Regions from separate parts of the Klebsiella sp. F11 genome, predicted to be linked through region 3. Evidence: predicted binding sites of a transcription regulator. Region 3 holds the regulator's gene; each other region holds the start of a gene.
What was found. The regulator LexA, encoded in region 3, represses DNA repair genes until DNA is damaged. The targets are predictions, from matches to a motif close to TNCTGTATGTACATACAGNA.
Positions count from the first base shown of each region.

Region 1 (6,729 bases), 1.6 Mb from region 3:
TCAGGTGCAAAAACGAAGAGGTAATTGCGAGGTAAGTATGTCAGTAACCCGTGTTGAGGTAAACATCCAGCCAACTCACAAGTGTTCTTTTTGCGGCGCGAGCAATGTTGAGGTTGCAGGCGTTCTCATTGCCGGGCCCGGAGTCTCTATCTGCCAAAAATGCGTCTTTCTGTGCGTCGAAATGGTTTTTCAGTACGCCGAAAAGACCGATAAGCCAACGTCATAAGTTCAGGAGTATCTATGCGTGACTATGCAACAGTCGCACCGCAATTCTGGCTTGGAAAAACAGGCCGTGAACTGCGGAAAAAAGGCGCTGAAGCGCAGGTGGTCTCGTTCTATCTGATGACCTCGCCACACGCAAACATGCTCGGATTGTATTACCTGCCAATTCTCTACATCGCCCATGAAACGGGCTTGGGTTTGGAAGGGGCTTCGAAGGGGCTTAAAAGTGCCATCGAAGCGGGGTTTTGTAGCTATGACGAGGACACTGAGATGGTCTGGGTGCATGAAATGGCCGCCTATCAGGTAGGCAAAGCATTAAAGGCGGGTGATAACCGCTGCGCAGGGGTCAGGAACGAGTATGCGTCACTTACTGAAAATTCATTTCTTTCATCGTTTTACGAGCGTTACAAAAATGATTTTCATCTGGATGTTAAACGTGAAACATGCCGAATTTTGGAAGGGGCCACGAAGGGGCTACTAAGCCAAGATCAGGAACAGGATCAGGAACAAGAACAAGATAAAGATCTTTTGGGGCATGGCGACGCCACGCCCCCAGAAGGTGGGGCTTCCGATGATGCTCCATCTGAAAAGCCAAAAAGCAAATACCCGGAAGAGTTCGAACAGGCATGGCGGGAATACCCAAAACGTGCCGGTGGCAACAGCAAGGCCGATGCGTTCAAAGCCTGGACTGCCCGAATTAAATCAGGCGCAACAGTCCAGGAGCTAACCGATGGCGTTCGTAGGTACGCGGATTACGTAACAGCTGCCGGAAAGCTACATACCGAGTTCGTGAAACAGGCATCTACGTTCTTTGGACCCTCAAAGCACTACGAGGAGCTGTGGACGTTCGTAGCGCCTGCTGGAAAACGGGACCCAAACACGGTGTCCCAACCCGGCAAATCAATTCCTAGTGGGTTCAGGGGGTAACGATGAAAAACATGATTGGTACTGGTAGTGCGTTGGAACGGCTGAAAAAACTCATCCCACCGGGTGTAGAGCCGAAGTTCGGCAGCGTCGATGAGTGGCGTGCCTGGCAAGCCGAGGAAGGGCGCAAGCGCTGTGAGGAACTGGACAAGCAGAATCAACGCGCACGCTCTGAGAAAATCTTTGGACGCGCAGGCATTCAGGATCTGCATCGGAGCTGCACGTTCGCAAATTACCAGGTGGCAGGCGATGGCCAGCGCCGGGCGCTCACAATGGCAAAAAGCTATGCGCAGAACTTCGGTTCCGGATTTGCCAGCTTCGTATTCAGCGGCGCGCCGGGAACCGGGAAAAATCATCTTGCCGCGGCAATCGGTAATCACCTGTTAGCTGGTGGACACTCTGTGCTGGTGGTGACCATCCCGGATCTGATGTTACGCGTTCGGGAATGTTACGACGGCGGGCAGTCGGAGGCTTCGCTTCTGGACGACCTTTGCCGGGTAGATTTGCTTATCCTCGACGAAGTAGGCATTCAGCGCGGCAGCAGCGGCGAAAAGGTCATTCTGAATCAGGTTATCGATCGCCGCCTGTCATCCATGCGTCCTGTCGGCATCCTGACCAACCTGAACTATGAATCGCTGAAGGAAACCCTCGGGGCAAGGATTCTTGACAGGCTCCAGATGGACGGCGGCATGTGGGTGAATTTTGACTGGGATAGTTACCGCAAAAACGTACGCCACCTGCGCGTCGTTAAGTGAGGAATGTATGGCTAAGGCACTATCAGCTACAGAGCGCCGGGAATACATCCGCGCGATTATCCGCATTACCCGACAGCATGGCCGCCTGACGACCGCAGACGCAATTAAAAAACTGGGTCTGTGCCGTGACACCGTCCAGAAATATTTCCGCGATGCAGAGGCTACCGGTGAGGTTGTTCGTCACGGCCGATTAGGTTTATTTCGCGACCAGCGAGCCGTCATCGACTTTGACATGAAGCGATATGGGCTGGCGCCAAAAGCAGCAACCGGACTGAATTACAGCCTGCTCGGTAGTCCAGTATTTCAACGCGTTTTAGATATTCAGGAGGCTATGCATGGCTAAAAATTCAATCGACGCTTACGGCGCCAGCGGCAAGACGAACGTTTTGATGTTCGAGCCGGAAAATCTGCATCTGGTAACTGACAAAGCGCATCCACTTTACGACGAGCGTATTCACCTGCCCATCAACGAGGCGATGGTGTTGAACATCATGGATCAGGGTGTGCTTGAGCCGATTATTGTCTGGAAGGACCCCGAAAGCGGGCTGGCCTGTGTGGTTGATGGACGTCAGCGTGTCGCCACACCCTGGAAGCCAATAAGCGCCTGGTAAAATCGGGTGAATCCCCGCTGCTGGTTCCAGCAGTAACTAAACGTGGCTCTGCCGTTCGTATGGCGCAGGCGATGGTCAGCGCAAACGAAATCCGCCAGGCGGACACTCCATTAGGCCGGGCGAAAAAAATGGCCGACGCGCTGGAGCGTGGGCATGACGAACAGGACCTCGCCCTGATGTTCGGCGTCAGTATTCCAACCGTTCGCACAACGCTTGCGCTGCTGGATGCCACTCAGGCAGTTAAAGACGCCGTGGAAGCCGGGACCGTCACATTTACCCAGGCTCGCCAGCTCGGCACGCTTCCGCCTGAAGAACAGCGGGAAAAAGTTAAGCAACTCGAAACGGCGACCGCCGGCACTAGGGGGCACGAGAAAGCCCGCCGGCAGTGGCAGTTTCTCGGCGATGCAAAGCCGCGGGTCAAATCTCGCAAAGAAATAACCAAAGCCCTCGACGGTGTCAGTGGTGAGTATGCCGCGGCTCTGCGCTGGGTGCTCGGGGAGGCTGTATGAACATCGAAACGGTAAACGAGCTGATTCAGTCGCTGGAGAGCGCAGGCGAGCTGTCGATCAGAGAGGAAAAGTTTCTGAAGCTGGCGAGGTCTTATCAGCAGCTGGCTGCGGAGAACGTAGGGCTGAAGGCTGGGCGCAATTTTTTCATGTACAGCGATGATGCAGGGTTTGAGACGTACCCGACTCGCGAAGAGGCAATCAAAGCGGCTGAAGAGATGATCGATGATTATCGCGGGGATGCTGGCGATGGATGGCCGGAGGAAGCAGGCACAACCCGCTGGGGCGTGATTATCCAACAGGCCACTGAGTGTGATTACGAAAAGCCGTCAGCTGAAAACGGGTGGCAGGGCTCCTGCGACTACAGATTGCTGCCAGAAACCCCCGCCACCGTTCGCCGAGGCACTGGTGAGGGCTAATTTGCCGGAGCTATGCCAGTCAAAAGATATCGCAGCTTAAAAAAACGCATCAATTCAACCCGCTACGGCGGGTTTTCTTTTGCGGCCACCACTGCATAGTTAACAATTCGCGCTCTTAAGATATTGATCATTCCTAGTTACAGGTGTACTGTATATTCAAACAGTACTGTGTATAAATACATATATCAATACCTGTCAGGAGAATCCACCATGGCGAACGACAAGAAGAAAGTTTTGAATGAGAAACCTGTTACTCAGGAAGAAAAATCAAAAGCGCTACAGTCCGCCATGGGGCAAATTGAAAAGCAGTTTGGTAAAGGCTCAATTATGCGGCTGGGTGAAGGTTCTTGCATGGCTGTTGAAACCATTTCCAGCGGTTCGTTGTCTCTCGATATTGCGCTGGGCGGCGGTCTCCCGGTAGGCAGAATTGTTGAGATATACGGCCCGGAATCATCTGGCAAAACCACGGTGGCGCTATCTGCAATAGCCATCGCGCAACGGCTGGGGCTTCAGTGTGCTTTCATCGACGCAGAGCATGCGCTTGATCCGTCTTATGCGGCAAAGCTGGGCGTTAACATTGATAATCTGCTGGTGGCACAACCTGACACGGGAGAACAGGCTCTCGAAATCACTGATGCCCTGGTCCGTTCTGGCGCGGTTAGCGTGGTGGTAGTTGACTCTGTAGCCGCACTCACGCCAAAGGCAGAAATCGAAGGTGAAATAGGTGACTCTCATATGGGGTTGCATGCGCGCATGATGAGTCAGGCGATGCGCAAGCTGAAGGGAAACATCAATACCTCTAAATCAATTGTTATTTTCATTAACCAGATCCGAATGAAAATTGGCGTAATGTTTGGAAATCCCGAAACGACAACCGGCGGCAATGCCCTCAAATTCTACGCATCGGTGCGTATGGATGTGCGCCGGATCGGCTCTGTGAAAGATAAGGACAATAATCCGGTAGGTAATGAAACCCGCGTTAAAGTTGTAAAAAATAAAGTGGCGCCACCATTCCGTCAGGCTGAGTTCAATATTCTTTATGGTGAAGGTATCTCCCGCGCAAGCGAGGTTCTTACCTTGGCCGAAAATGCCAAAATCATCACTAAGGTGGGAGCATGGTATAGCCTGGGCACTGAACGCATCGGGCAGGGTAAGGCAAACGCTATGGAGTGGTTAAAGCAGAATTCAGAGGTGTTTGCCGACGTAGAGTTGCAGGTTCGCGAATGGTATCTGCGTCCGGACGCTGAACTGCCAGCATCCTCCCGCAAAAAAACCGTATCCGACGATGATGAAACTGAGGCATACACGGAATCCGAAGAATAATTGTCGCGAACATGATTTGTCATTGTCGCCTGACGTGGTAAGAGATAATGAAAATTGAACTGACGATTGATAAGAGTAAATCTTTACCAGACGGTGCTGTGCCAGCTCTTGAAGAAGAACTCCTGCGTCGCATCAGCAAAGATTATGCAGACTGCTTATTACGGATCCGGGTAGCAGGCTCAGACGGCCTTAGCGTAATCGGTGGTGCAGACGGAGACAAGCAACGTATACAGGATATTCTCCAGGAAACGTGGAAAAGCGCTGACGACTGGTTTTATTAATTCACCTTTAAAGGTGGCGGGCATTTTTAAAGTATCGCAACAAGCGTTTCCCTTTGATGCTGCTACCGGATTTTATTTTTGCGTCGGAATGTCGCTCTGGGGGATCGTGTGAGTGATAGTGTTGAAGTTCCCGATGGTCACGCGTGGTATGATGTCGTAAGGAGATCTGATGGAGCAATCATCTGTAGTTTCCCTTCCTCTGGAAGACATTTGATATACAGGTCTAATGGTATTGTTTCGATGCGACCATTATTGTCTGATGAAGAAATTTTTACGCTTAATGGGTTCATGAGGTTTGCTGAAAGACTGGGCTACCGCCTCATTCCACCTTCTGATAATATGAAATCAACGGCCTGAACAACCGTTAACCTACTGCGCCACGGAGATATACCATGGCGCAAACACTGCAATTCGAGAAAAGCTTTCAAAACGTCCTGATTTCTGCTGAGCCGGGAACCAGCGAATACCTGCAACTGATTCCCGTCGGGCAATTGCTCTGCGGTGAGTTCCGCAAGCCCCGCAACTACGCCTTCCACAAAAAGTTTTTCAAGCTTCTTACGCTTGGATATCACTACTGGACGCCGACTGGCGGACTCATTGAGCCAGCCGAGCGCGCTCTTATCTCCGGGTATGCCGATTTCCTTTCATCTGACATGGAGCAGCGCGCTGCGCTCCATAACGCCGCAGAGATGTACCTCTCTTCGGTGGGGCTTTCTCGTTCCCGTGATATGGCGCTGCTGAAGAATTTCGAATCCTTTCGCGAGTGGGCAACCATTCAGGCCGGTTTCTACGACGAATACCAGATGCCTGATGGCAGCCGTCGCCGAATAGCCAAATCCATCTCCTTCGCCAGCATGGACGACAGCCAGTTTAACGGCGTCTACAAATCGGTGCTGAACGTGCTGTGGAACTACATTCTGCGTCGCAAATTTCATTCTCCGGCTGAGGCAGAGAATGCTGCCAGCCAGTTGCTGAGCTTCGCGGGGTGATGACTATGAAAAAATCATGGTTCGCCCACACCGAATGCACAACAGCCCAGGCAGACGAGCTGGTGGCTAAATACCGGCAGCGGGGGATCAAAGTTGAACGCAGCTTAAACCCTGACTTCCTTACCTGGACCGTCAGCGCGCAACTGGTGGAGGACGAGAATCCACCCCGCCCGGATTCCCGCTGGCGTAACCGGATGTGGGGGTGAGCATGGCTAAGAGATCTCGCCGTAAATGTGCCCACTGTCGCGAGTGGTTCTATCCGGCCCGGGAAGGGCAGACCGTTTGCTGCTTCGAATGCGCCAGCGCGATCGGCAAAAAACAGGCGGCAAAAGCCCGAGAAACCGCAAAGAAAAAGGCGCTACAGCGTCAGCGCGAATCGGAGAAAGAGGGCCGTCAACGCCGCCGGGCTAAGCGTATTGAGCTGAAAACAAAATCTCAATGGCGCGGCGAAGCACAGACAGCGTTTAACAAATACGTACGCCTGCGCGACGCCGGTAAGCCCTGCATCAGCTGTGGGCGACTGCCAGAACAAAAGTTGGGCGGAACTATGGATTGTGGACATTACCGCACCCGGGGCGCCGCTCGTCATCTGTCGTTCAATCTGCACAATACCGCAGCGCAATGCGTCTATTGCAACCGTGACCGCGCCGGCGCTCAAAAGGCATTCGAGCAGGGGCTTATTCAGAGAATCGGCCCGGC
Region 1 covers NZ_CM160060.1:3,686,082-3,692,810, reverse strand. Annotated here, with positions in the region: gene AC1M2H_RS18345 (ClpX C4-type zinc finger protein) at 38-226, shown strand; gene AC1M2H_RS18340 (DNA-binding protein) at 241-1,149, shown strand; gene AC1M2H_RS18335 (ATP-binding protein) at 1,152-1,901, shown strand; gene AC1M2H_RS18330 (DUF977 family protein) at 1,909-2,244, shown strand; partial or broken gene AC1M2H_RS18325 (ParB/RepB/Spo0J family partition protein) at 2,237-3,021, shown strand; gene AC1M2H_RS18320 (hypothetical protein) at 3,018-3,437, shown strand; gene recA (recombinase RecA) at 3,648-4,760, shown strand; gene AC1M2H_RS18310 (DinI-like family protein) at 4,808-5,041, shown strand; gene AC1M2H_RS18305 (hypothetical protein) at 5,150-5,398, shown strand; gene AC1M2H_RS18300 (DUF1367 family protein) at 5,434-6,030, shown strand; gene AC1M2H_RS18295 (hypothetical protein) at 6,030-6,236, shown strand; gene AC1M2H_RS18290 (recombination protein NinG) at 6,239-6,729, shown strand, end outside.
Region 1: the regulator LexA is predicted to act here: its motif matches at 3,584-3,603, upstream of recA (recombinase RecA).

Region 2 (8,088 bases), 290 kb from region 3:
GTTACGCTGGTCAGGCCAAGTCCGGTAAAGGCGCTTCTGAATACCAGAGATACTTTCTGGCGAAACCCACCTTAAGGTGGGTTTTGTTATTACAGTTCACCGATACGTTTCAGGGCTTCCTCTGCTGTGACCGTCTGAGTACTTATATAGACGTCGTGGATTTTTCGGCGCGCGTGAGCCCAGCAGGCTGCTTCTGTTAGCGGGCCGCCGTCACGCTCTGCACTGAACAACCTGTCGTAACCAGCGAAGGCATCGGCCTGCAGAACGCTATGGTAATGGCGAAGATGTTGTTGAGGATGTTTCCCCTGCCGATCCGGCGAGAAGGCGAACCACGCTGCGGGCGGGTCTGACGACCCCGCGTTCCGGTCATTGCGAACGTACGTCCAGATGCGCCCGGTTTTCGTCTTCTTTCTGCCCGGTGCCAGTACCGGCACCGGAGTGTCATCCGTATGCAGTTTGCGGCAGTCCATCACGTAGCGGTAAAGAGCCTCATCCAGCGGGACCATCAACCGGCAACAGGCATCCACCCAGTTGGAGAGCAGAGCCCGGCTCAGATCCACGCCCTGACGGGCAAAGATTTCGCACTGGCGATATAGCGGCAGGTGTTCACAGTATTTGGCCGTTAACACCCGGGCCAGCAGACCCGGACCGGCGATACCCCGATCGATAGGGCGTGATGGCGCAGGCGCTTCAACGATGCAGTCGCATCGGGTGCAGGCCTTTTTCACCCTGACCGTGCGGATCACTTTCAGAGCGCTGGAGACCAGCTCCAGTTGCTCTGCGCTGACTTCTCTGAGGTATGCCATATCGCTGCCGCAGTCCGGACAGCAGGTTTCGGCGGGCTCCAGCCTGTTTATTTCGCGTGGAAGATGGTCAGGCAGAGGACGGCGATGGCGCGACTGTCGAAGCTGACGCGGAACCTGCTGATCGTTATCCCGGCCGTTGTAACGATCGCTTTGCTGCTCCTGCTGTTTCAGCAGGGCTTCGGCGTCTTCAACCTGTCGGCGAAGTTTTTCGGAGCGGGTACCGAACAGCATCCGCCGTAGTTTTTCTATCTGTGCCCGCAGATGCTCTATTTCGCGCTCTTCGTTCTCTATTTTCTCTTCTGCGCGGGCCAGCGCAGAACGCAGGAACGACTCAGTCTCTGCAACGAGGCTGAGCCGACTGTCTTTCTGGCGAAGCGCGTCTTCCAGCGCGGCGATACGGGCGATATAGTCCTGACTCATGACCTCATTTATAATGCGGTCATGCTCTTTTTACAACATTGTCAGTGAGTTAAGTCGGGCTGTTTTTGGCTGACGCCAGTCCAGCTTATCGAGGAGCATGGCGAGTTGTGAGCGGGTGATGGCGATTTTACCCTCGCGTACAGCAGGCCAGATGAACTGGCCTTCCTCCAGCCGTTTGGTAAACAGGCACAGACCGTCAGCATCAGCCCAGAGGATCTTCACGGTGTCACCTTTGCGGCCACGGAAGATAAACAGGTGCCCGGAGAACGGATTTTCATCAAGTGCATGCTGTACCAGCTCGCCCAGTCCATTGAACGATTTACGCATATCCGTGACGCCAGCAACCAGCCAGATACGGGTGCCTGACGGGAGGGATATCATTGGCTTCTCCCGGTCAGCTCGCGGAGCAGCACGGCCAGCAACTCCGGTGACGGGTTCTCAAGCGTCATTTTGCCGTGGCGGAACTCGACGCAACAGGAGGAGGCGTTCAGCGCTGAGAACTGAGCTGGCTCAGTGTTCATCCTGCCAGATGGAGTCGGATCAGGTACAACCTCAACAGGTAGTATCGTTGGTAGTGATGAAGTCACTACGGTAGCCGGAAGGCGGCGCGATATGCGGCCTTCATTCTGCCAGAGCCGCAGCCATTTGAAGATGACGTTATCATTAACGCCGTTTTCACGGGCAATCTGAGCAACGCAGGCGCCGGGACGGGAAGCCAGTTCAACCATACGGAGCTTGAAGTCATTCGAATAATTCTTGCGGGGTTCTTTTCGCCAGTATTGGGATTCCATACTTAGATGTCCGTCTGTAACAAGTGGGCGTCTAAGTTTGCAAAATGGCATCTGAATCGATCAATGTTTGGCATTCGAATCGATCATGATTTGGCATGCATCTCCGATCGTGGTTTGGCATCACAATCGATCACGATTTGGCACGCATCCGATCACTGATTGGCATCCTGTCGAGCACTCCGGGAATTAACTCTTTCCATTACAGTCTTCATTGCTGTTTTTTAATCCAATGGAGACATCGATGTCCAAAAAGAGAAAAGCCAGGAGTTCCATGGAAACCTGTTTTAAGATCCTTCAGCTCAAGTTCGACCAGAAGCTGACCAACCGCTGTATCGGGCTGACAATGAAAATCAGCTCCTCGACGGTTTTTGAAGTCCTCGCCCGCTTTAAAGCCACCTCTCTGTCATGGCCCCTCCCCGCAGGGATGTCCCACGACGCCCTTGAAAAACTCATCTTCCCGGCTAAAGGCACATCCGCATCAGAACTGGTGATGCCTGACCTGCTTCACTTCGATACCGAGATGAGAAAGCCTGGCGTGACACGGCAACTGCTGTGGATGGAATACAAGGCTCAGGCGGGGGAACTGGCGATGGGGTACTCCCACTTCTGCCGCTGCTACCGGGAGTGGAAAAAAACACGCCGTCTCTCCATGCGCCAGGAGCACCGGGCCGGGGAAAAGCTCTTTATCGACTTCTGTGGTCCGACGGTCCCCGTTATCAATCCGGATACCGGAGAAATACGCCGGGTGGCCATCTTCGTGGCCGTGATGGGGGCATCCAGCTACACCTATGTCGAGGCGTGTGAAGGTCAGGACATGATGTCCTGGCTGAACGCCAACAGCCGCTGCCTGACCTTCCTGGGCGGCGTGCCGAAGCTGCTTATCCCCGATAACCTCAAAAGCGCGGTGAAAAAGGCCGATCGCTATGAGCCTGTCATCAACGACAGCTATCAGGCGCTGGCGGAGCACTACGGCACCGTTATTATCCCGACCCGCCCCTATAAGCCGAAAGACAAACCGAAAGCAGAAAACGGCGTCCTCATTGTCGAAAGATGGCTGCTTGCCCGCATCCGCAATGAAACCTTCTATACGCTCAGGGCGCTGAATACCCGCCTGCGGGAGCTGCTGACGGATATGAATAACCGGCCAATGAAAGGGTACGGCAACCAGACCCGTGCAGAGCGCTTCCGCATGCTGGATGCACCGGCACTCTCACCGCTGCCTCTGGTGACGTATGAATACAGAGAATACAAGGCGGTGAAGGTCGGTCCTGACTACCACGTTGAATATGCCCGCCACTGGTACTCGGTCCCGCACGAACTGGTTGGTCAGCGTCTGTCGCTGAAGGCGGGTCAGTCGGTGGTTCAGGTCTGGCACAAGGGGCAGTGCGTGGCGCAGCATCCGCGCAGCTCGCATGAGTATAAGCACTCCACCAATCCGCTTCACATGCCGGCTCAGCACCGGGGGCACGGTACCTGGACACCGGAACGTCTGCTCGAGATGGGGTGCAGCATCGGCCCGTTCACCGGCAGAGTGGTTGACGCCATGCTGAAAGCAAAGGCCCATCCGGAGCAGGCCTACCGCGCAGTCCTTGGCCTGACTGCGCTGCAGAAAAAATATGGCAAAGAGCGGCTGGAAAAAGCCAGTTGCGTCGCCTGGCACTATAACGCGCCGGACAGACGGTTCATCGACAACCTGCTGCGTCACCACCGGGAGAACCAGGAGCTGCCGTTATCCCGTCATAGCGAGCAACACTCAGCAACGTCACCTGAGCATGAAAACCTGCGCGGCCCGGGCTACTACCATTAACTGCCAACCAAAGGAACCTGTTGTATGAGCGATAACCTGTTGAATAAACTGACCCAACTGAAGCTTCCGGCGATGGCCGGTAGTCTGATACGCCAGCGAGAAACGCCCCAGACCTACGACGAGCTGTCGTTCGAGGAACGGCTGACCCTGCTGGCCGATGATGAGTTGCTGAACAGAGAAAACGGTCGTGTTGCGCGGCTGAGAAAAAGCGCCAACCTGAAGTACCAGGCAGCCCCGGAGGGGCTGCATTACCCGGTCTCACGGGGGTTGCGGGCCGAACAGATGCGGGAGCTGCTGAACGGCCACTACATCACCCACAAGAAAAGCCTGTTGATCACCGGTCCGACGGGGTGCGGAAAAAGCTGGATAGCCAATGCGCTGGGTGAGCAGGCATGCCGACAGAAACACAGCGTGCAGTACTGGCGTACGGGGCGGCTGCTGGAGATGCTGGCGCAGGGTCGTGTTGACGGCAGCTGGCTGAAGCATCTTAAACAGTTGCAGAAAACGCAGGTGCTGATACTGGACGATCTGGGTCTGGAGCCGCTGACCAACGCGCAATGTAACGACCTGCTGGAGATAATCGAAGACCGCTACGGACAAAGCAGCACCATCGTGGTAAGCCAGTTCCCGGTAGACAAGTGGCACGGTCTGATGGAGAACCCGACAACGGCCGATGCGATCCTGGACAGGCTGGTGCATAACGCGCACAGGCTGATACTCCAGGGTGAGTCAATGAGGAAAAATAAACCGGCAGTGGAAAGCGACGAAAAAACAGGTTAAAAAGCAGCAGGAAAAGTTAAGTTCCCGGTTGATCGAATAGATGCGAATCGCTGATCGAACTTCGATGCCAATCCGTGATCGAATAGAGCGGAATACGCACTAAGTTACCAGTACTGGTTTAATGGCTACATACGGCACTGGGTTTACGCTTACAAAACTCCGGCTGCAGACAATCTGCTGTTTCGGGGGAGGGGCTTCTTCCAGCGAAATACAGGCCTCTCCGTTCAGCTCCCGGACCGTTCTCTCCTGCACCACGTTAAAGTTTTTTCTGATGAAGGCCGGATCCGCGCGCGCCAGCTGCAGCGCTGTGGTGATGCCCATCGTGTTCAGTTTCTTCCCGATGCGGCGTCCGACGCCCCAGATTTCCTCCACCGGCTGCAGCGAGAGCAGTTTCTCCGTCCTGCGGCGATTTCCTGCCGTTAATGCCAGTATGCCGCCAAATTGCGGCCATTCTTTTGACGCCCACTGGGCGGATTTTGCCAGTGTTTTCGTGGGGCCCATCCCGACGCCGATGGTCAGTGCGGTATGGCGGAGAACATGCTCACGCAGCTGACGACCGAAATCCTCAAAGGCGATGCAGTTGTCGATGCCGGCGATGTCGAGGAACATCTCATCAATACTGTACTGCTCCACGCGCGGTGACAGGTCCTCAAGACAGCGCATCACGCGTTCTGACATACTGTGATAAAGCGAATAATTGCTGGAAAACACCGCCACGTTGTGCTTTTCCGCCAGCGCCTTCACCTTAAACCAGGGGGCGCCCATCGGGATATTCAGCAATTTTGACTCCCTGCTGCGTGCGATGACGCAGCCGTCATTGTTGCTGAGCACTATCACCGGCCTGTCGCGCAGGTCCGGGCGAAACACTTTCTCGCAGCTCGCATAGAAGCTGTTCACGTCAGCCAGGGCAAACATACCGGCACTCCTTACAGGCGGGCCCGGGTACGGTGAATGAAGTGCATCACCACCCCGAACAGGGTGAGTTCTTCCGGCCAGAGCGTCGGATAAGCGGGATTCATCGGCTCCAGGGCAGGGCGGGGGTGCAGGCGCAGCCGCTTCACGGTAAACCCGCCGTCCACCTCCGCAATCACCACGTCGCCGTCCACGGCGGTTTCCGCCCGGTCCACCACCAGAATGTCGCCGTCATACAGACAGAGGTCTTTCATGCTTTCCCCGCTGGCGCGTAAAAAGTACGTCGCGGCAGGGTGACGTATGCACAGGCTGTTTAAATCGAGCTCCTGCTCAATATAATCCCCGGCAGGGCTCGGGAAACCCGCCGCACAGGCATCCGCAAACAGGGGCATCTGCAGGGAAGAGGGCGCGGCCGGAAGCGTGAGCACCGCCTCCGGGTCAAACAGGGGCTCCCTGCGACTCATTCCGGCAGCCATGCGTCATCCTGCCAGATGGCTTCGAGCATGTTCATGATGTCCGACTTTTCCTGGTCGCTGCGCGCGCCGCTGACATCCAGCGCAGTCTGCGAGCTTTTCCCGATATTCAGCCAGAGTTGAGGGTAGCGTGGTGTCAGGCGGCGCTCAATTTCCTGCTGCAGTGCGGCAAAGGTACCGCTGCGCATGGCTTTCACCTGCTCCGGAGAAAAACGAACGGAAATCTGTAACATGATGCACCTCATTACTGTATGGATGTACAGCTATTATTTTTCCGTTCGGCAGAATTTGCAAGCCTCTTTATACAGGTCTGTGCTGATTCCCTGCTGTCATGGCGAAAAGAGCGAGTGGCGGAAAAACGGGGGGCAGGACTGCACAGGCGCAGGTATCCTGTCATATACAGATATCCGATGTGTTTTTTTCCCCGAGGAGCGCTTTATGTCACCCGGCTTCAGAAATGTTCTCCGGTTTGCCGGCGTTCCCGTCGACAGCCGTGAACCGGTACGCAGAAAATTCGGCAGCCGGCTGATACTGACCGTGACCCTCTGCCTGCTCCCGCTTCTGGTGTTCGACGTACCGCAGTGGGTTTTTGTTCTGTCGCAGGTTATCTGGGGCGCAGGCGTGTATATCGGCCTGTCTGTGGCCGGGGATACATCCCGGTACCGCTGATTATTCCCTTCCGGCTGTTCAAAAAAGGAACAGTCGTTGTGACGCCTGTCTTCCCGTGGCTCTCCGCTGCCTGCCTTCAGGTTATCCACAGGGTTAAACAGATGCATTGTGGACAGATGTGCCGGTGACGGGCACAGGTGGTTGTATCCGGACGGCGACGTCTGGTTTAACAGCATCATTCTGCTCGATGACCTGGAGACCCGTATCCTGCACGGTCTGAAATTCCTCGACACCTGGCGTGTCTTCGGTAAGCCGGAGGCGCCAGTCGTCTGCGACGAGTGGGGCGATGACTGGCGGGATATCACCCGCTGACCTTTTCCTGACCGGGCGTTCTGCCCGGTTTTTTTACCCCGGCAAAGGTTGTCGCCTCATCCCGGCTCCGCTTTTATCCGCGACGGCGTCGCGGGGAATGAGACTGCCGCACGCTGCCAGTGTCTCGCGTCCGGTCTGGTACGGGGCGGGCGGCTTTTCCGCTCCGGCCCGGCGTCGTTGACAGTTTACGCCAGTCCCTCGCCCTTTAAGGAACGCCCTTCAAGCCGCTTTTGCGGCATATCCTCGCCGTCGAAAAGACTGACGGCTGCGGTATTCCACAGTCGGCCTGACCCGTGACCGGACGCGATGAACAGGCAGCGTGCGGCAGGGAACGGTATCGCGGTGATGCCTCCTGCCCCCTCTGACTACAGGAGTGCTGCCATGTCCAGATTCATTCTCGGGGGTAGAGTCTTAGGACGTGGTGTAAATTCAGCAGGATGGTGAGCGCCATCGGCTTATCCGGTAAGGTAATGGTTACGAAGACATTATCTTAAAAGGAACAAACCGATGGCTGACAACAGCATGACATTCAGCAATACCCTGATGCAACTTGGCGGTGAGGACTTCCTGCGTGAACTCACCGAATTTATGCTCAACCGCATCATGGAAGCCGATGTCACCCAGCGCATCAACGCGGAACCTCATGAGCGAACGGATGAGCGTGAGACTTACCGTAACGGCTACCGCGACCGTCAGTACAACACCCGCGTCGGCACGCTGGACCTGCGTATCCCGAAGCTCCGGGAAGGCTCGTACTTCCCGTCCTTCCTCGAGGCCCGCAGGCTGTCGGAGAAGGCGCTCAACGCGGTTATCCAGGAGGCGTGGATAAATGGCGTCTCCACCCGCAAGGTGGACGCCCTGGTGCAGTCGATGGGGATGACCGGCATCTCCCGCAGCCAGGTGTCGTCCATCTGTCGCGGCATCGATGAGCGTGTGCAGGCGTTCCTGCAGCGACCGCTGGAAGGCGAATGGCCTTACCTGTGGCTGGATGCGACTTACGTGAAGGTGCGCAAGAACGGCCGGGTGGTCAGCGTGGCGGTGATAATCGCCTGCGCGGTCAGCTCGGACGGTCGCCGGGAGATTATCGGGATGGGCATCGGTGAGTCAGAAGCGAAAGC
Region 2 covers NZ_CM160060.1:5,555,013-5,563,100, forward strand. Annotated here, with positions in the region: partial or broken gene tnpC (IS66 family transposase) at 93-1,226, opposite strand; gene tnpB (IS66 family insertion sequence element accessory protein TnpB) at 1,257-1,607, opposite strand; gene tnpA (IS66-like element accessory protein TnpA) at 1,604-2,017, opposite strand; gene istA (IS21 family transposase) at 2,289-3,824, shown strand; gene istB (IS21-like element helper ATPase IstB) at 3,849-4,604, shown strand; partial or broken gene umuC (translesion error-prone DNA polymerase V subunit UmuC) at 4,758-5,519, opposite strand; gene umuD (translesion error-prone DNA polymerase V autoproteolytic subunit) at 5,531-5,908, opposite strand; gene AC1M2H_RS27295 (DinI-like family protein) at 5,977-6,222, opposite strand; gene AC1M2H_RS27300 (hypothetical protein) at 6,428-6,658, shown strand; partial or broken gene AC1M2H_RS27305 (hypothetical protein) at 6,785-6,970, shown strand; partial or broken gene AC1M2H_RS27310 (hypothetical protein) at 7,019-7,280, shown strand; gene AC1M2H_RS27315 (IS256 family transposase) at 7,478-8,088, shown strand, end outside.
Region 2: the regulator LexA is predicted to act here: its motif matches at 6,235-6,254, upstream of AC1M2H_RS27295 (DinI-like family protein).

Region 3 (8,088 bases):
CAGCTTGCTCAGGCCGCGCAGCATCTGCGGCAGGCTCTCTTTCTCTTTGGTCGCGCCGCGCAGCTCTTTGGCATAGGTGCCGACTTCCATCACGTGCTCGTAGCCGATGTAGATAGGCACCAGGGTGATCGGGCGGGTGCCGCCGCGCAGCATCGCCTGGATAGTCATCGACAGGGTGCCGGTTTTCGGGTCCAGCAGGCGTCCGGTACGGGAGCGTCCGCCCTCGACGAAGTACTCCACCGAATAGCCGCGGCTGAACAGTTCGCCAAGATATTCGCGGAATACCGTTGAGTAGAGCTTATTGCCCTTAAACGTGCGGCGAATAAAGAACGCGCCGCCGCGGCGGAAAATCGGCCCAGCCGGCCAGAAGTTGAGGTTGATGCCGGCGGCGATATGCGGCGGCACCAGCCCCTGATGGTAGAGCACGTAAGAGAGCAGCAGGTAGTCCATATGGCTGCGGTGGCACGGAACGTAGACGATCTCGTGTCCTTCATGCGCCAGCTGGCGCACGCGCTCGGCGTTATGAACGTTAATCCCCTGATACAGGCGGTTCCAGGTAAAACCCAGCACGCGGTCGGTCAGGCGAATCATCTCGTAGGAGAAGTTGGCGGCGATCTCCTCCATCAGCGCGATGGCGTTTTGCTGCGCCTTCTCATGGGAGATTTTCTTGCTGCGGGCTTCGTCTTCCACCGCGCGGGCGATGGCTTTTGACGCCAGCAGCTTGTTGAACAGATCCTGACGCGCCGGCAGGCGCGGGCCGACGGCGGCCAGGCGCTGGCGGGCGAAGTGCATACGCGCCACGCGGGCCAGCTTCTGGGCAATGGTCTTATCGGTGCCGTGTTCGGACGCCATTCGGCGTAGCGACACCGGCGGCGAGAAGCGCACGAAGCTGTCGCGGCCGAGCCACAGCACGGCGAAGAATTTCTGAATGCCGTTAAGCATGCGCAGCGGCGGATTGACCTCGCCCTTTTCGCGTCCGGGCGCACGACCAAACATCACTGAAACCGGCACCATTTGCACGTCGAGGTCAGGGTGGTTGCGGTGCAGATCGAGGTAGTCGTGGAACAGCTTGATGGACTCTTCTTTCGGCGTGTAGTAGGTAAAGACGCGCGGGCCGCCGTGGATAAAGACGTAGCGCGGCAGCTGGGTGCCGTCGATTTCCAGCGGTTCGAGCGGATCGGCTAAATCGTGCTCCAGGCACTGCGCGCGCAGCGTCAGCAGGTCTGCCTTCGAGTTATAGGGCAGAACGTACATAATCGGACGCGAGGTATCCAGTCCCAGTTCCTGAGCAGGTTCTGCGGGAATAGACTTGCTTTTTACCAGCAGCCGTAATGGTAAATTCAGTAATTTATAGTAAATTCGTTGCCAGCCGGACATAAACGATGTGAAGCCTCTGGTTAATCATGCAAATGCGCGGCAAGAATAACAGAAAGTGCGCAAAATTTCCGTTGCCACGCGGCAAACGCGTACACTCATTGACGTCATTTACATAAAAAGGTTCTTTTGATGGCCAATAATACCACCGGGTTAACCCGAATCATTAAAGCGGCTGGGTATTCCTGGAAAGGTTTTCGTGCGGCATGGATAAATGAGGCCGCCTTTCGTCAGGAAGGTATCGCCACCGTTATTGCCATTGCGATCGCCTGCTGGTTGGATGTTGACGCCGTTACGCGCGTGCTTTTGATAGGCTCGGTCCTGTTAGTGATGATAGTCGAAATTCTTAATAGCGCGATTGAGGCGGTGGTGGACCGGATCGGCCCTGAGCACCATGAGCTTTCCGGACGGGCGAAGGATATGGGCTCTGCGGCGGTATTTCTGGCGATCGCCATCGCGCTGATCGTCTGGGTGACGCTGCTGTGGGCGCACTATCGCTAAGCCTCCGCAGCATCAGGCCGCCCGGTCGCCCTCCGCGCGGCTTTTTTTGCGCCGCGTGGAGCAGCAGCGCTTCGCCGCAACTTCCTCCGTGCTAACCGGCCGTAGCGGGCGGCAAAAGAAAAGAATCTCCTGATTTTTGTGTGAAATTTGATTCCAAAATCACCGTTAGCTGTATATACTCACAGCATAACTGTATATACACCCAGGGGGCGGGATGAAAGCGTTAACGACCAGGCAGCAAGAGGTGTTTGATCTCATCAGGGATCACATCAGCCAGACGGGCATGCCGCCGACGCGTGCGGAAATTGCTCAGCGCTTGGGGTTCCGTTCTCCAAACGCGGCGGAAGAGCACCTGAAAGCGCTGGCGCGTAAAGGCGCTATCGAGATCGTTTCCGGCGCTTCCCGCGGCATCCGCCTGCTGACTGAAGAAGAGCCCGGCCTGCCGCTGATTGGCCGCGTCGCCGCCGGCGAGCCGCTGCTGGCGCAGCAGCACATCGAAGGCCACTTCCAGGTCGATCCGGCCATGTTCAAGCCGAGCGCCGACTTTCTGCTGCGCGTCAGCGGTATGTCGATGAAAGACATTGGTATTCTGGACGGCGATCTGCTGGCGGTACACAAAACGCAGGACGTGCGTAACGGACAGGTGGTGGTTGCGCGTATCGACGAAGAAGTGACGGTTAAACGCCTGAAAAAGCAGGGTAACGTCGTCGAACTGCTGCCGGAAAACAGCGAGTTTTCACCGATCGTGGTGAACCTGCGCGAGCAAAACTTCACTATTGAAGGACTGGCCGTCGGCGTCATCCGCAACGGCGAGTGGCTGTAACCCTCTGTTCTGACGCAGCATCGTCCGATGCGTGATGCTGCGCTGTCTCTCCTCGCTCAGGCTCTTCTCCATGTTTTTTAACGCTGCTGATAAGGCCCTGTGGCGCCTGGCGCTACCGATGATTTTCTCCAATATCACCGTCCCGCTGCTGGGGCTGGTGGATACGGCGGTTATCGGCCATCTTGATAGCCCGGTTTACCTGGGCGGCGTGGCGGTCGGGGCTACGGCAACCAGCTTTCTGTTCATGCTGCTGCTCTTTCTGCGCATGAGCACCACCGGCCTGACGTCGCAGGCGTTCGGCGCAAAGGATCCCGTTCGCCTGGCGCGCGCGCTGGTGCAGCCGCTTGGACTGGCGCTGGCCGCCGGTCTGCTGATCGTTCTGTTTCGTATGCCGCTCATTAACCTGGCGCTGCATATCGTCGGCGGTAGCGAAGCGGTGCTGGAGCAGGCCCGGCGTTTCCTCGAAATCCGCTGGCTGAGCGCCCCGGCCTCGCTCGCGAACCTGGTGCTGCTGGGCTGGCTGCTGGGCGTCCAGTATGCCCGCGCGCCGGTGATCCTGCTGATTGTCGGCAACCTGCTGAATATCGTCCTCGACCTGTGGCTGGTGATGGGCCTGCACATGAACGTGCAGGGCGCGGCGCTGGCGACGGTGAGCGCCGAATACGCCACCTTTATCATTGGCCTGCTGATGGCGAAACGCGTACTGACGCTGCGCGGCGTGTCGTTCGCTATGCTCAAGGGCGCCTGGCGCGGCGATATCCGGCGGCTGCTGGCCCTGAATCGCGACATTATGCTGCGCTCCCTGCTGCTGCAGTTCTGCTTTGGCGCGGTGACCGTGTTTGGCGCGCGTCTGGGGGGCGATATCGTGGCGGTGAACGCTATTCTGATGACTATGCTCACCTTCACCGCCTATGCGTTAGATGGCTTTGCCTACGCCGTGGAGGCCCACTCCGGGCAGGCCTACGGCGCGCGCGATGGCAGCAGGCTGCTGGAGGTGTGGCGTGCCGCCTGCCGACAATCTGGCATGGTCGCGCTGGCTTTTGCGCTGATCTACAGCGTGGCGGGAGAGCAGATTATCGCCCTGCTGACCTCGATACCCTCGCTCCAGCAGCTCGCCGACCGCTATCTGTTCTGGCAGATGATTCTGCCGGTGATTGGCGTCTGGTGCTATCTGCTGGACGGGATGTTTATCGGCGCGACGCGCGGCAGCGAAATGCGTAACAGCATGGCGGTGGCCGCTGCGGGCTTTGCCTTAACCCTGCTGACTCTGCCGGTGCTCGGTAACCACGGCCTGTGGCTGGCGCTGACGGTGTTCCTGGCGCTGCGGGGCCTGTCGCTGGCGCTGATCTGGCGACGGCACTGGCGGCGCGGAACCTGGTTTTCATAACGCATTCTGTCTTTAATATGGTTAAAGATTCCGAATAATAAAATCAACCCAGCATTCTCATCTATAGTTAACTCTATGTCCGGCACACAGCGGGCTGTTAACTCACCGAACGATGAGGACTGAATCATGAATAAAGACGAAATCGGCGGTAACTGGAAACAGTTAAAAGGTAAAGCAAAAGAGCAGTGGGGCAAGCTTACCGACGATGATATGACCGTCATCGAGGGCAAGCGCGATCAGCTGGTCGGTCGAATCCAGGAGCGTTACGGTTACGCTAAAGATCGGGCGGAGAAAGAGGTGTCCGACTGGGAAAGCAAAAATGACTATCGCTGGTAGCGAGCAAATTTAGAGCGCTAACCCTTTGTTATTGCCTGCCCGAACGCGACAAGGATGTGCGAAATCCCCTGATTCCCGCTGTGGCTAACGCCTCAGCGGGCTTTCTTTTTAATCTGGATCGTGTGGTCATGATGGCAGCGATCCGGCGCGTTACAGGCCTCTACCTCGACGCAGCCCGCGCACAGGCCGTGCGCTTCAATCACGTTATGGCGCAGGGCGAAGCCCATTCTTGCCGCCAGCGTATGCATGATGTCCTCTACGCCTTCCGCGCACTCTTCTGTCACCACCCCGCAGCGATCGCAGATAAACATCGCTGAGCTATGGGTTGGCTGATCGAACAGATGGCACAGCACGTAGCTGTTGGTTGATTCCACCTTGTGCACGAAACCCTGCTCCAGCAGAAACTCCAGCGCCCGATAGACCGTTGGCGGCTTGGCCTGCGGCTCTTTACCGCGCAGGAGATCGAGCAAATCGTAAGCGCTGATCGCTCCCTGCTGCAGGCTCATCAGGCGCAACACTTCCAGGCGCTGCGGAGTCAGGCGCACGCCCCGCTGCGCGCAGAGCTTTTCAGCATGCGCTAACATGTCTTGCGAAGTGGACTTATCCATGAGCATCCTCTGGTTGCGTAACGATGAAGTTGTTACTTTATCACGATCCTGGCAAAACGCCGAGAACCCACGGTTTGTGCTATACCTGATGCATCTCATTTTCGGGAGAAAACGATGAAACGACCTGATTGCATTCGACATTGGCGCGAGCTGGAAGGGCCGGATGACGCCACCTACCCCGACAGCGGCGAGCTCTTTTCCATCGGCGCTCCGCTGGCCCGCGGTCTAAGGCTAAACCGGCTGGGGATCCATCATGAGCGCCTGCCGCCGGGACGGCGCACCTCTTATCCGCATGCGGAAAGCGATGAAGAAGAGTTTATCTACGTGCTGGAGGGGTATCCGGAGGTGTGGATAAACGGCTATCTGTGGAAGCTGGAGCCGGGGGATTGCGTCGGTTTTCCCGCCGGCACCGGGGTATGCCATACCTTTCTGAATAACACCGAGGAGGAGGCGTGCCTGCTGGTGGTGGGCGAAGCGAACAAAAAATTTAACCGGATCTACTATCCGCTAAACCCCGGCTATGCCGCGACGCGTCAGGATCGCTGGGTCGACCATCCGCCGCAGTTCTTCGGCCCTCACGACGGTAAGCCGCGCAGGAAATAGCGTTTTTTCCAGCGCAGGATACGGCCATTGGCGCTATGCGCCTGTGGTTTATCTTTGTGCTATAGTAGCGCCCCTTTTTACCCGGATGCCTATTTATTCGCCATGATGCCAGAATCAACGTCAACCGCTTTTGCTGCCCACCGTTTTTCCATCGCCCCGATGCTCGACTGGACCGACAGGCACTGCCGCTATTTCCTGCGCCAGCTGACGCGCCATACGCTGCTGTACACCGAAATGGTGACCACCGGGGCGATTATTCACGGTAAAGGCGACTACCTGGCCTATAGCGAAGAGGAGCATCCGGTTGCGCTACAGCTGGGCGGTAGCGATCCGGCGGCGCTGGCGCAGTGTGCGAAGCTGGCGGAAGCGCGCGGTTACGATGAGATCAACCTCAACGTCGGCTGTCCGTCTGATCGCGTGCAGAACGGGATGTTTGGCGCCTGCCTGATGGGCAATGCGCAGCTGGTTGCCGACTGCATTAAAGCGATGCGCGACGTGGTGTCGATTCCGGTGACGGTAAAAACCCGCATCGGCATTGATGACCAGGATAGCTATGCGTTCCTGTGCGATTTCATCGAGACCGTCTCCGGGAAGGGCGAATGCGACATGTTTATCATTCACGCCCGTAAAGCCTGGCTCTCCGGCCTGAGCCCAAAAGAGAACCGCGAAATCCCGCCTCTGGACTACCCGCGCGTCTATCAGCTAAAGCGTGATTTTCCGCATCTGACGATGGCGATCAACGGCGGCATCCGCTCGCTGGAAGAGGCGAAGCTGCACCTTGAGCATATGGACGGCGTGATGGTTGGCCGCGAGGCGTACCAGAATCCAGGCATGCTGACCTCCGTTGATCGGGAGATTTTTGCTGCCAATGGCGCGGATACTGACCCGGTTGCCGTAGTGCGCGCCATGTATCCGTATATTGAGCGTGAGCTGAGCAACGGGACCTATCTTGGCCACGTGACCCGCCATATGCTGGGCCTGTTCCAGGGGATCCCCGGCGCTCGCCAGTGGCGTCGCTATCTGAGTGAGAACGCGCACAAGGCCGGGGCCGATATTAACGTTCTGGAACACGCGCTGAAGCTGGTTGCCGATAAGCGTTAACGTTTCGCTAAATTTTAGTCAAATACGCCACGCCCTGAAGCTTGCTTTGGGGCGTTTTTATTTAAATTCAATAAATTATACCTGGCACGCTTCTTGTAATATCTGAGCAATGAGGGTTATTACCTGGGAGAGAAGACGATGTTCGAACTGCTATTTATTATTGGATTTTTCGTCATGCTGCTGATGACTGGCGTGTCGCTGCTGGGCATTATTGCCGCCATTGTTGCGGCGACGGCGCTGATGTTCGTCGGCGGTCTGTTTGCGATGATGATTAAGCTGCTGCCGTGGCTGCTGCTGGCCGTTGCGGCGGTATGGGTGATTCGGGCGATAAATACGCCAAAAATCACCCGCTACCGTAGCAACAACCGCTGGCGTTATTAAGGGAGTGAGTGGTCGGTCACAACCTGAGGAATTTTGCATAAAACGGCGTAGGTTTTGCTTATTAAATCTGTCACTATTAGCGCGTTAACGAATTCATCGCGCTGTACCCTACATACAGCCGAACTAAAAAAAGTCAGGGCTTCCGTTTGGAAGCCCTAAACTTTTCTACCCTCCCGCCTCTCCCGTCATACTTCAGACTACAGGTGCGTTGGCTGCGTTAACTCACCCCGGTCACTTACCGGAGTAAGCTCCCGGGGATTCGTTATCTTGCCGCCTTCCTGTAGCCCGAATTATTTAGGCAGGGCTTCCCGTCATACTTCAGACTACAGGCGCGTTGGCTGCGTTAACTCACCCCGGTCACTTACCGGAGTAAGCTCTCGGGGATTCGTTATCTTGCCGCCTTCCTGTAGCCCGAATTATTTAGGGAGGGTCTCCCGCCATACTTCAGGCAGCAGGTGCGTTTTGCATTAAGGCCGCAGCAGGCTTGAGCCTTCGGTGGCTCGGCTTTCGAGAACCTCATGCGCGCGTCGCGCCTCGGCCAGCGGATATTTTTGACTCTCCGCGACGTCGACGTTAATCACCCCGCTGGCGATCAGCGAAAAGAGCTCGTTACTGGCTTCCTCCAGCTCTGCGCGGCTGGTGATATAGCCCTGCAGAGAAGGGCGGGTCACGTACAGCGAGCCTTTCTGATTGAGGATCCCCAGATTAACGCCGGTAACCGGTCCGGAGGAGTTGCCGAAGCTGACCATCAATCCTCGGCGCTGCAGACAGTCGAGCGAGGCTTCCCAGGTGTCCTTGCCCACGGAATCGTAGACCACGTGCACCTTCTTACCCTCGGTGATCTCTTTCAGCCGCTCGGCGATATTCTCCTCACGGTAGTTAATCGTCTGCCAGGCGCCGGCCTGCTTCGCGCGCTGCGCTTTTTGCGCGCTGCCGACGGTGCCGATCAGCTTTGCGCCCAGCGCCTTCGCCCA
Region 3 covers NZ_CM160060.1:5,265,688-5,273,775, reverse strand. Annotated here, with positions in the region: gene plsB (glycerol-3-phosphate 1-O-acyltransferase PlsB) at 1-1,377, opposite strand, end outside; gene AC1M2H_RS25905 (diacylglycerol kinase) at 1,507-1,875, shown strand; gene lexA (transcriptional repressor LexA) at 2,090-2,698, shown strand; gene dinF (MATE family efflux transporter DinF) at 2,769-4,085, shown strand; gene AC1M2H_RS25890 (CsbD family protein) at 4,212-4,421, shown strand; gene zur (zinc uptake transcriptional repressor Zur) at 4,514-5,029, opposite strand; gene AC1M2H_RS25880 (cupin domain-containing protein) at 5,144-5,632, shown strand; gene dusA (tRNA dihydrouridine(20/20a) synthase DusA) at 5,735-6,733, shown strand; gene pspG (envelope stress response protein PspG) at 6,872-7,114, shown strand; gene AC1M2H_RS25865 (NADPH:quinone reductase) at 7,582-8,088, opposite strand, start outside.

Region 4 (8,088 bases), 120 kb from region 3:
GACCAGCACGTCGAGGCCTAAACGCTCCTGCTCAACGATCGCCTGCTTAATATGTTCCGCAATGCCGGTACGGTAGCTGCTGGCGTCGAGATTGCCCTTCTTGAAGTCCAGGCGCAGGCCGCGAATCTCGGTGGTCTGCGGGAAAGAGCCGATGGTCGTGGTCGGCCACGCCGGCAGGTTAAAGCGGGCGCGCTGCGCCCGGGCACGCTCTGCGTACGGGCTGTGGCGCTGGCTGTCCCGGGCGGTAATGGCCGCCAGACGTTTTTCCACCGCGGCGTTGTGTACGCGGGTCGAGTGGCGACGGGCCTGAATCGGCGCGCTCCACTCCGCAAGCGCGGCGGTATCGCCGCTGTTCAGCGCATCGCGCAGCAGCGCCAGCTCGGCGCATTTTTGCAGGGCGAAGGCAAACCAGCTTTTCACTTCCGCATCCAGGCGGGTTTCCACGCTCAGATCGATCGGGCTGTGCAGCAGGGAGCAGGAGGAGGCCACCCACAGCGGACGTTTGCCGACGATCGCTTTAATTTGGCTATATTTCTCCGTGAGATCGGCGCGCCAGACGTTACGCCCGTTGACCAGGCCGGCGGAGAGCAGCCAGCCTGACGGCAGGCGCTTGTTGAGCTCGGCAACATCATCTTTACCGTGAACCAGGTCAACGTGCAGACCCTGCACCGGCAGCGCGGTGATGGTATTGAGGTTAGCGCTGACCCCTTCGAAATAGGTGGTCAGCAACAGCTTAACCTCGCCCTGGAGCGCGTCGTATGCCGGCCTGAAGGCGTCCAGCCACGCCTGCGGCAGCTCCAGCACCAGCGCCGGTTCATCAATTTGCACCCACTCAACGCCGCGTTTTGCCAGCTCCGCCAGCACCTGCCGATAGACCGGTAGAATGTCGTTCAGCAGCTCCAGGCGATCGAACTGCTCGCCCTTCACTTTACCCAACCACAGATAAGTGACCGGGCCCAGCAGCACGGGCTTCACCTTATGGCCCAGCGCCAGAGCTTCGTCCACTTCGTCCAGCAGCTGGGTCCAGGTCAGCTTGAACGTCTGACCTTTGACAAACTCCGGCACCATGTAGTGATAGTTGGTGTTAAACCATTTGGTCATTTCCGCCGCTGCCGCTGGCTCTCCGGTCGGCGCGCGGCCGCGGCCAATGCGGAACAGCGTATCGATATCGACGGAGCCGTCTTTGTTCTGATGACGAGCCGGCACGTTGCCCAGAAGCAGGCTGGTGGTCAGAACATGGTCGTACCAGGCAAAATCGCCCACCGGCAGCAGATCGATACCCGCCTGCTTTTGCTGCTCCCAATGGCGGGCACGCAGTTCGCGCCCCACCGCCAGCAGCTCTTCACGGGTCGTATTACCCGCCCAATAGCTCTCTTGCGCTTTTTTCAGCTCGCGGCGTAGGCCAACGCGGGGGAAACCGAGGGTGTGATTAATAATTGTCATTTTTTGAGCCTCATGATTTGCAAATCCTAAGGATTTTAAATTCAGAGAAGGCGGCAAACTTGCTCATCCCCGGGAGCTTACTGAAGTAAGTGACCAGGTGAGGAAGTGCGGCCAACGCACCATAAATTCGAAAGATACAGGATTTAGACGTCCAGATGTTTACACATCCATAATTGGCGGTTACTGTATATTCCTCAAGCGCAAATTATTCATGCCGAAGTGAAGGACTTTCATGATCGAAATTAAACACCTGAAAACGCTGCAGGCGTTGCGGAATAGCGGTTCACTGGCGGGCGCTGCGGCGGCCCTGCACCAGACCCAATCCGCCCTGTCCCACCAGTTCAGCGATCTGGAACAGCGCCTTGGCTTCCGCCTGTTTGTGCGTAAAAGTCAGCCCTTGCGCTTCACCGCCCAGGGGGAGATTTTGCTGCAGTTAGCAAACCAGGTGCTGCCGCAAATCACCCGCGCCCTGCAGGACTGTAACGAGCCGCAGCAAACCCGGCTGCGTATCGCCATTGAGTGCCACAGCTGCATCCAGTGGCTGACGCCGGCGCTGGAGAGCTTCCGCGCCAGCTGGCCGCACGTTGAGGTTGATTTCCAGTCCGGGGTCACCTTTGACCCGCAGCCCGCTCTCCAGCAGGGCGAGCTGGATCTGGTGATGACGTCCGATATTCTGCCGCGCAGCGGGCTGCACTATTCGCCGATGTTTGATTTTGAAGTGCGTCTGGTGCTGGCGCCGGATCATCCGCTGGCTGTGAAAACGCGGATTGCGCCGGAGGACCTGGCCGCGGAGCTGCTGTTGATTTACCCGGTGCAACGCAGCCGCCTGGATATCTGGCGCCACTTCCTGCAGCCGGCGGGCATCAGCCCTCAGCTGAAGAGCGTCGATAACACGCTGCTGCTAATTCAGATGGTTGCCGCGCGCATGGGCATCGCGGCGCTGCCGCACTGGGTAGTGGAGAATTTTGAACGCCAGGGTCTGGTGGTGACCAAAACCCTGGGCGAGGGCCTGTGGAGCCGGCTGTACGCCGCGGTGCGCGACGGCGAGCAGCGCCAGCCGGTTACCGAAGCGTTTATTCGCTCAGCGCGGAACCACGCCTGCGATCATCTGCCGTTCGTCCGGAGTGCGGAGCGACCCAGCGGCGATGGACCCACAGCGAGGCCAGGATCACCAGAGCCCCGATAATAAAGCTCGGCCAGTGGGGCTGCTCCTGCCAGATGGCAAGATTAACCAGCAGCCCGGCTGGAACATGGACGTTGTTCATGATGCCCAGCGTTCCGGCATCCACCTGCGTCGCCCCGTAGTTCCACATAAAGTAGCCCAGGCCTGACGCCGCCACGCCGAGCCATACCAGAATACCCCACTGGAGGGTGGTCGTCGGCAGCCGCTGCGGGTTGCCCAGCATCAGCCAGGCCGCAGCCGCCACCAGCAGCGCCCCCATATAGAACCACGCAAAAGCGTTGTGCTGGGGCATCGGCCGCAGCTCCATTAGGCGTTTGTAGCCTACCATGCCGATGGCAAAACAGATATTCGCCAGCTGCACCAGCAGCAGCCCGGTCCAGAAATGATCGCTCACCTTATCGTAGCGGATAATGGCCGCTCCCAGCACCGCCAGCCCGGCGCTAAGCAGATAGCCCCAGCGCAGCTTACGCCCGCTGATCAGGTCATAAATCAGGGTGATATAGAGCGGCGTAAATACCGTGAACAGCAGAAATTCAGAGACCGTCAGGTAGAGGTAGGCGCGGAACGATAGCAGATACATAATGCCAAGCTGCATGGCCCCTACCAGCATATACAGCACGATAGTCCGCGGCGACTGCCCGCGGGTGCGCAAAAACGGCAGGAACACCAGCGCCGCCAGCCCAACGCGCATCAGCGCCGAAAAGTAGCTGTCAACGCTGCCCGCCAGGTATTCGCCGATCAGGCTAAAGGAGAAGGCCCACAGGATGGTGGTAATAATCAGTAGCGCCACAATGAATGTCTCTCAGGAGGAAGTGCACTCATTGTAGCGAAGAGTCAGGTTGACAACTGGACAATAAATCGCCAGTCGTCAATCTTTATCAGGAGAGATAGAGCCTGCGTAGATAGTGCGGCACTGCGTCGTCAGCGTTGCTACCAATCACCTCCAGCTCGGGGTGAAGATCTTTCAGGCGCTGGTGCGCGTTCAGCATAATGCAGCCTTTGCCCGCCATCGACAGCATCTCCGCATCATTCATGCCGTCGCCAAAGGCGATACAGTCCTTCAGGCCGTAGCCCAGCATTTTGGCCACCGCTTCGAGGGCATGACCTTTCGATACGCCGCCCGCCATCACTTCCAGACAGGTCAGGGTTGAAAAGCTGACGTTTACGCGATCGCCCCAGCGGGCGTTGATCGCCTGCTCCAGCGGCAGCAGATGCTGATGATCCTCGCAGGTGAAAAACACCTTGCTGATCCCCTGAGGATCAAGCTCGCCGGCTTCGTACAGCTTGTAGTTAAACACCGCCTCTTTGAAGAAACGCATCTCTTCCGGGCGGTGGCGGTTCATGTACCATTCGTCGTCGCGATAGACGTTGGTAACGACCCGCGGATCGCTGCGCATCATCTCAAACAGATCGACGGCAATATCGCGATCGAGGTTATGGGCAAATATCTGATTCCCCTCGCTATCGTGCACGCGCGCGCCGTTAGAGGTGATCATGTAGGACTTAATGCCGAGATTATCGCGAATCTGCCCGACATCGATGTAATGACGGCCGGTAGCAAACACAAAATTGATGCCGCGAGCGGTCAGCAGCTGCAGCGTCTCTTTCGCGTAGGGGGTTAAGTAGTGATCGGGGGAAAGCAGCGTGCCATCTAAGTCAGACGCAACAACCTGGTACATAAAAATGTTAACCTCTAAGCAGGGCGACGAGCGTTTTCGTCGGTTTAAGAGCCTATCCCATCAGGCTCTAATTGTGTCGAGTGAAAAAATCGACAATGGCATTGAGCGCGACTGAGCGCATGGCGTCCTTTTCAAAAAGGATCTCATGGTATGCCCCTTCTATGACAAGCGGCTTATTACCTTCGCAGGGGTGGCCCGCCGCAGCGCGAAGCTCGCAGTAGCGTTCGTGCATGCGGTTGTCGACCACGCGTTCTTCTTCAGCCTGCAGCAGCAGCGTGGGGGTAATATCTTTTTCTACGCCAGCCAGCGCCTCTTCGCCCGCGAGGATCCCCTCGCGCACCCAGTGGTACGTCGGCCCGCCGACCCTCAGCTGGGGTTCGTCCGCATAAAAACGCAGGTTACGCCGGTAGCGCTGGCGGCTATGCGTCAGGACGTTAACCGAGAAGGGCAGCGCCCGCCAGCGGCCGGTGCCGATGGCGTACTCTTCACGAATGCGCTGATAGCCCTCAGCCCAGTCGAGAATATGGCGCACCATCCAGTCCGGGAGGCGCATAACGATCCCGAACATCGGCGCGCATAGCGCGATGGCGTCACAGTGCTGCTGGTGGCGTTGCAAAAATAGCGTCGCGATGGCCCCGCCCATTGAGTGGGCCAGTATAAAGCGTTTTCGCCAGTGGCCGGGCGCCACTTCCTGCTGCCAAAGCGCGGCGAGATCGTCAACATAATCGCTGAAGTTGACGACGTGGCCGCGGTGGCTGTCGGTTAATAAGCGCCCCGATCGCCCCTGTCCGCGATGATCGATAATCATCACGTCAAAGCCGCTGTGGAACAGATCGTAGGCCAGCTCGGCGTACTTCACGTAGCTTTCGATACGCCCCGGGCAGATGACCACCACCCGGTCGTGTTTTTTAGCGCAGAAGCGCACGAAGCGGACCGGGATGCTGTCCACGCCCGTAAATTCCGCTTCTTCCCGCTGTTGCCAGAAATCGGTCAGCGGCCCCATAGTAAAAGCCGCAAACTCGTTTTCTCGTGTGTCCCAGTCCTTTTGCTGCCCAAACATCGGGTTTACACCCCTGTTAACCGCCAGAAATCGTTTTTTTATCGTGTATCACACAAGGCTTACACAATAGCGTATTGTGGCATAAAAACAGACAATCAGGGAGTTTCTCATGACGTTCGAGTGGTGGTTCGCCTATCTGCTGACATCGATTATTCTCAGCCTGTCTCCGGGCTCAGGGGCGATTAATACCATGACCACCTCAATCAACCACGGCTACCGCGGGGCGACGGCCTCGATTGCCGGCCTGCAGACCGGCCTGGCGATTCACATCGTGCTGGTAGGTATTGGTCTGGGAACGCTGTTTTCGCGTTCGGTACTGGCCTTTGAAGTGCTGAAATGGGCGGGCGCGGCCTATCTTATCTGGCTGGGCATTCAGCAGTGGCGGGCAGCGGGAGCTATCAACCTGACGACTCTGGCCAGGGTGCAGACCCAGGGGAAATTATACCAGCGGGCGGTTTTCGTTAATTTAACCAACCCGAAGAGCATCGTGTTTCTGGCCGCCCTGTTCCCGCAGTTTATCGTGCCGCATCAGCCCCAGGTGATGCAGTATCTGGTTCTGGGCGTCACCACCATCGTGGTCGATATCATCGTGATGATTGGCTACGCCACGCTGGCGCAGCGCATTGCGGTATGGATTAAGGGGCCGAAGCAGATGACGGCGCTGAACAAGGTCTTTGGATCGCTGTTTATGCTGGTTGGCGCGCTGCTGGCTTCAGCGCGCCACGCCTGAGGCGAACAGCCTGACCGGGCTTAACGTGAAATAATCAGATGAATGCCGAATCCGGTGAACAGCGCGCCGGCGACGCCGTCAATCCACTTCGCCATCCGCTGGTAGCCGCGGCGCATGGCCGGCAGGGCAAACAGGCTGGCCACCACCGCAAACCACGCCAGCGTTTCGAGGACGATCAGCAGGAAAATACCCCAGCGCTCGCCTGCGCCGACGTTATCGCCAACGAACAGCGAGAAAACCGAGCCGAAGTAGATAATCGCCTTCGGGTTAGCCAGGTTGGTGAGCAGCCCTTTGAGGAAGCTGCGGCCGCTGCGGGCCAGCTCAACCTGCGGCTCCGCGGCGGGCGCCTCGCTCTTCTTCAGGGCGCCGCGCAGCATCTGATAGCCCATCCAGCAGAGATAGAGCCCACCGCCGACCATAATAATGGTGTGCAGCCAGGCCATTTTTTCAATGATCAGATGCAGGCCGAGCAGCGCCACCCCCGCCCAGACCATCACCCCACAGGTAATCCCGAGTACGCCCATCATCGCCTCTTTGCGCGAGCGGCTGACGGCGGTTTGCGAAACGAAGAAGAAGTCCGGGCCCGGACTCATCAGCGCGATAATGTGCACCAGCGCGACGGTAAGGAAAAGCATCAGCATAGTTAACCCACTGGAATTAAGTGATCAAGATGCGCCAGGGTGACAAATGAGGACATTCCCAGGCGCGAAAAACAGCCGACGACGAGGGTGAGTGAGCGCAGTCAACGCAGAGCAGCTTGAAGGATGAAGAGGATATCCTGACACCTTTTCGCCCGCCTGACTACTCCTCTTCGCCATCAATATGCGCGCGGATCAGCGCCATAAACTCTTTGCCGAAGCGCTCCAGCTTGCGCGTACCGACGCCGTTGACGCTGAGCATCTCGCCGGCGGTGAGCGGCGATTGCTCGGCCATCTCGATCAGCGTCGCATCGTTAAACACGACGTAGGGCGGGATATTCTCTTCGTCGGCAATCGCTTTACGCAATTTGCGCAGCTTGGCAAACAGCTTGCGATCGTAGTTGCCGCCGAAGGATTTTTGCATCGCTTTCGGCTTGAGCGCCACGATGCGCGGTACCGCCAGCTGCAGCGGGACCTCGCCGCGCAGTACCGGACGCGCCGCTTCGGTGAGCTGTAGCGCCGAATGCTGGGCGATATTCTGCGTCACCAGGCCGAGGTGAATCAGCTGGCGAATCACGCTCACCCAATGCTCGTGGCTCCGATCGCGACCGATGCCGTACACCGGCAGCTTATCGTGCGCCATCTCGCGAATACGCTGATTGTTGGCACCGCGCAGCACCTCCACCACGTAGCCCATCCCGAACCGCTGGTTGACGCGATAAATCGTCGACAGCGCCTTACGCGCGTCCATTAAGGCATCGTACTGCTTTGGCGGATCAAGGCAGATATCGCAGTTGCCGCACGGCTCCTGACGCCCTTCGCCAAAATAGTTGAGCAGCACCAGGCGGCGGCAGGTCTGTGCCTCGGCAAACGCGCCCATGGCGTTCAGCTTATGGCGTTCAATGTCCTGTAGCGGCCCGGCAGGCTTCTCCTCGAGGCAGCGGCGCAGCCACGCCATATCGGCCGGATCGTAAAACAGCATCGCCTCCGCGGGCAGGCCATCGCGGCCGGCGCGGCCGGTTTCCTGATAGTAGGATTCAATATTGCGCGGAATATCGAAGTGCACCACGAAGCGAACGTTCGGCTTATTGATGCCCATGCCGAAGGCCACCGTCGCCACCACGATTTGCAGATCGTCGCGCTGGAATTTTTCCTGCACGTCGGCGCGGACCTCATGCTCCAGCCCGGCATGGTATGCCGCCGCGCTGATGCCGCGGCTTTGCAGACGAGCGGCGGTATCCTCGACTTTCGAGCGGCTGTTGCAGTAAATAATGCCCGACTTGCCCCGCTGATCCTGCACATAGCGCATTAGCTGGTCCAGGGGCTTAAACTTTTCCATCAGCATATAGCGGATG
Region 4 covers NZ_CM160060.1:5,385,176-5,393,263, forward strand. Annotated here, with positions in the region: gene metE (5-methyltetrahydropteroyltriglutamate--homocysteine S-methyltransferase) at 1-1,443, opposite strand, end outside; gene metR (HTH-type transcriptional regulator MetR) at 1,676-2,629, shown strand; gene AC1M2H_RS26430 (carboxylate/amino acid/amine transporter) at 2,517-3,416, opposite strand; gene yigL (sugar/pyridoxal phosphate phosphatase YigL) at 3,505-4,305, opposite strand; gene pldB (lysophospholipase L2) at 4,373-5,365, opposite strand; gene rhtB (homoserine/homoserine lactone efflux protein) at 5,475-6,095, shown strand; gene rhtC (threonine export protein RhtC) at 6,116-6,736, opposite strand; gene recQ (ATP-dependent DNA helicase RecQ) at 6,897-8,088, opposite strand, start outside.
Region 4: the regulator LexA is predicted to act here: its motif matches at 1,625-1,644, upstream of metR (HTH-type transcriptional regulator MetR).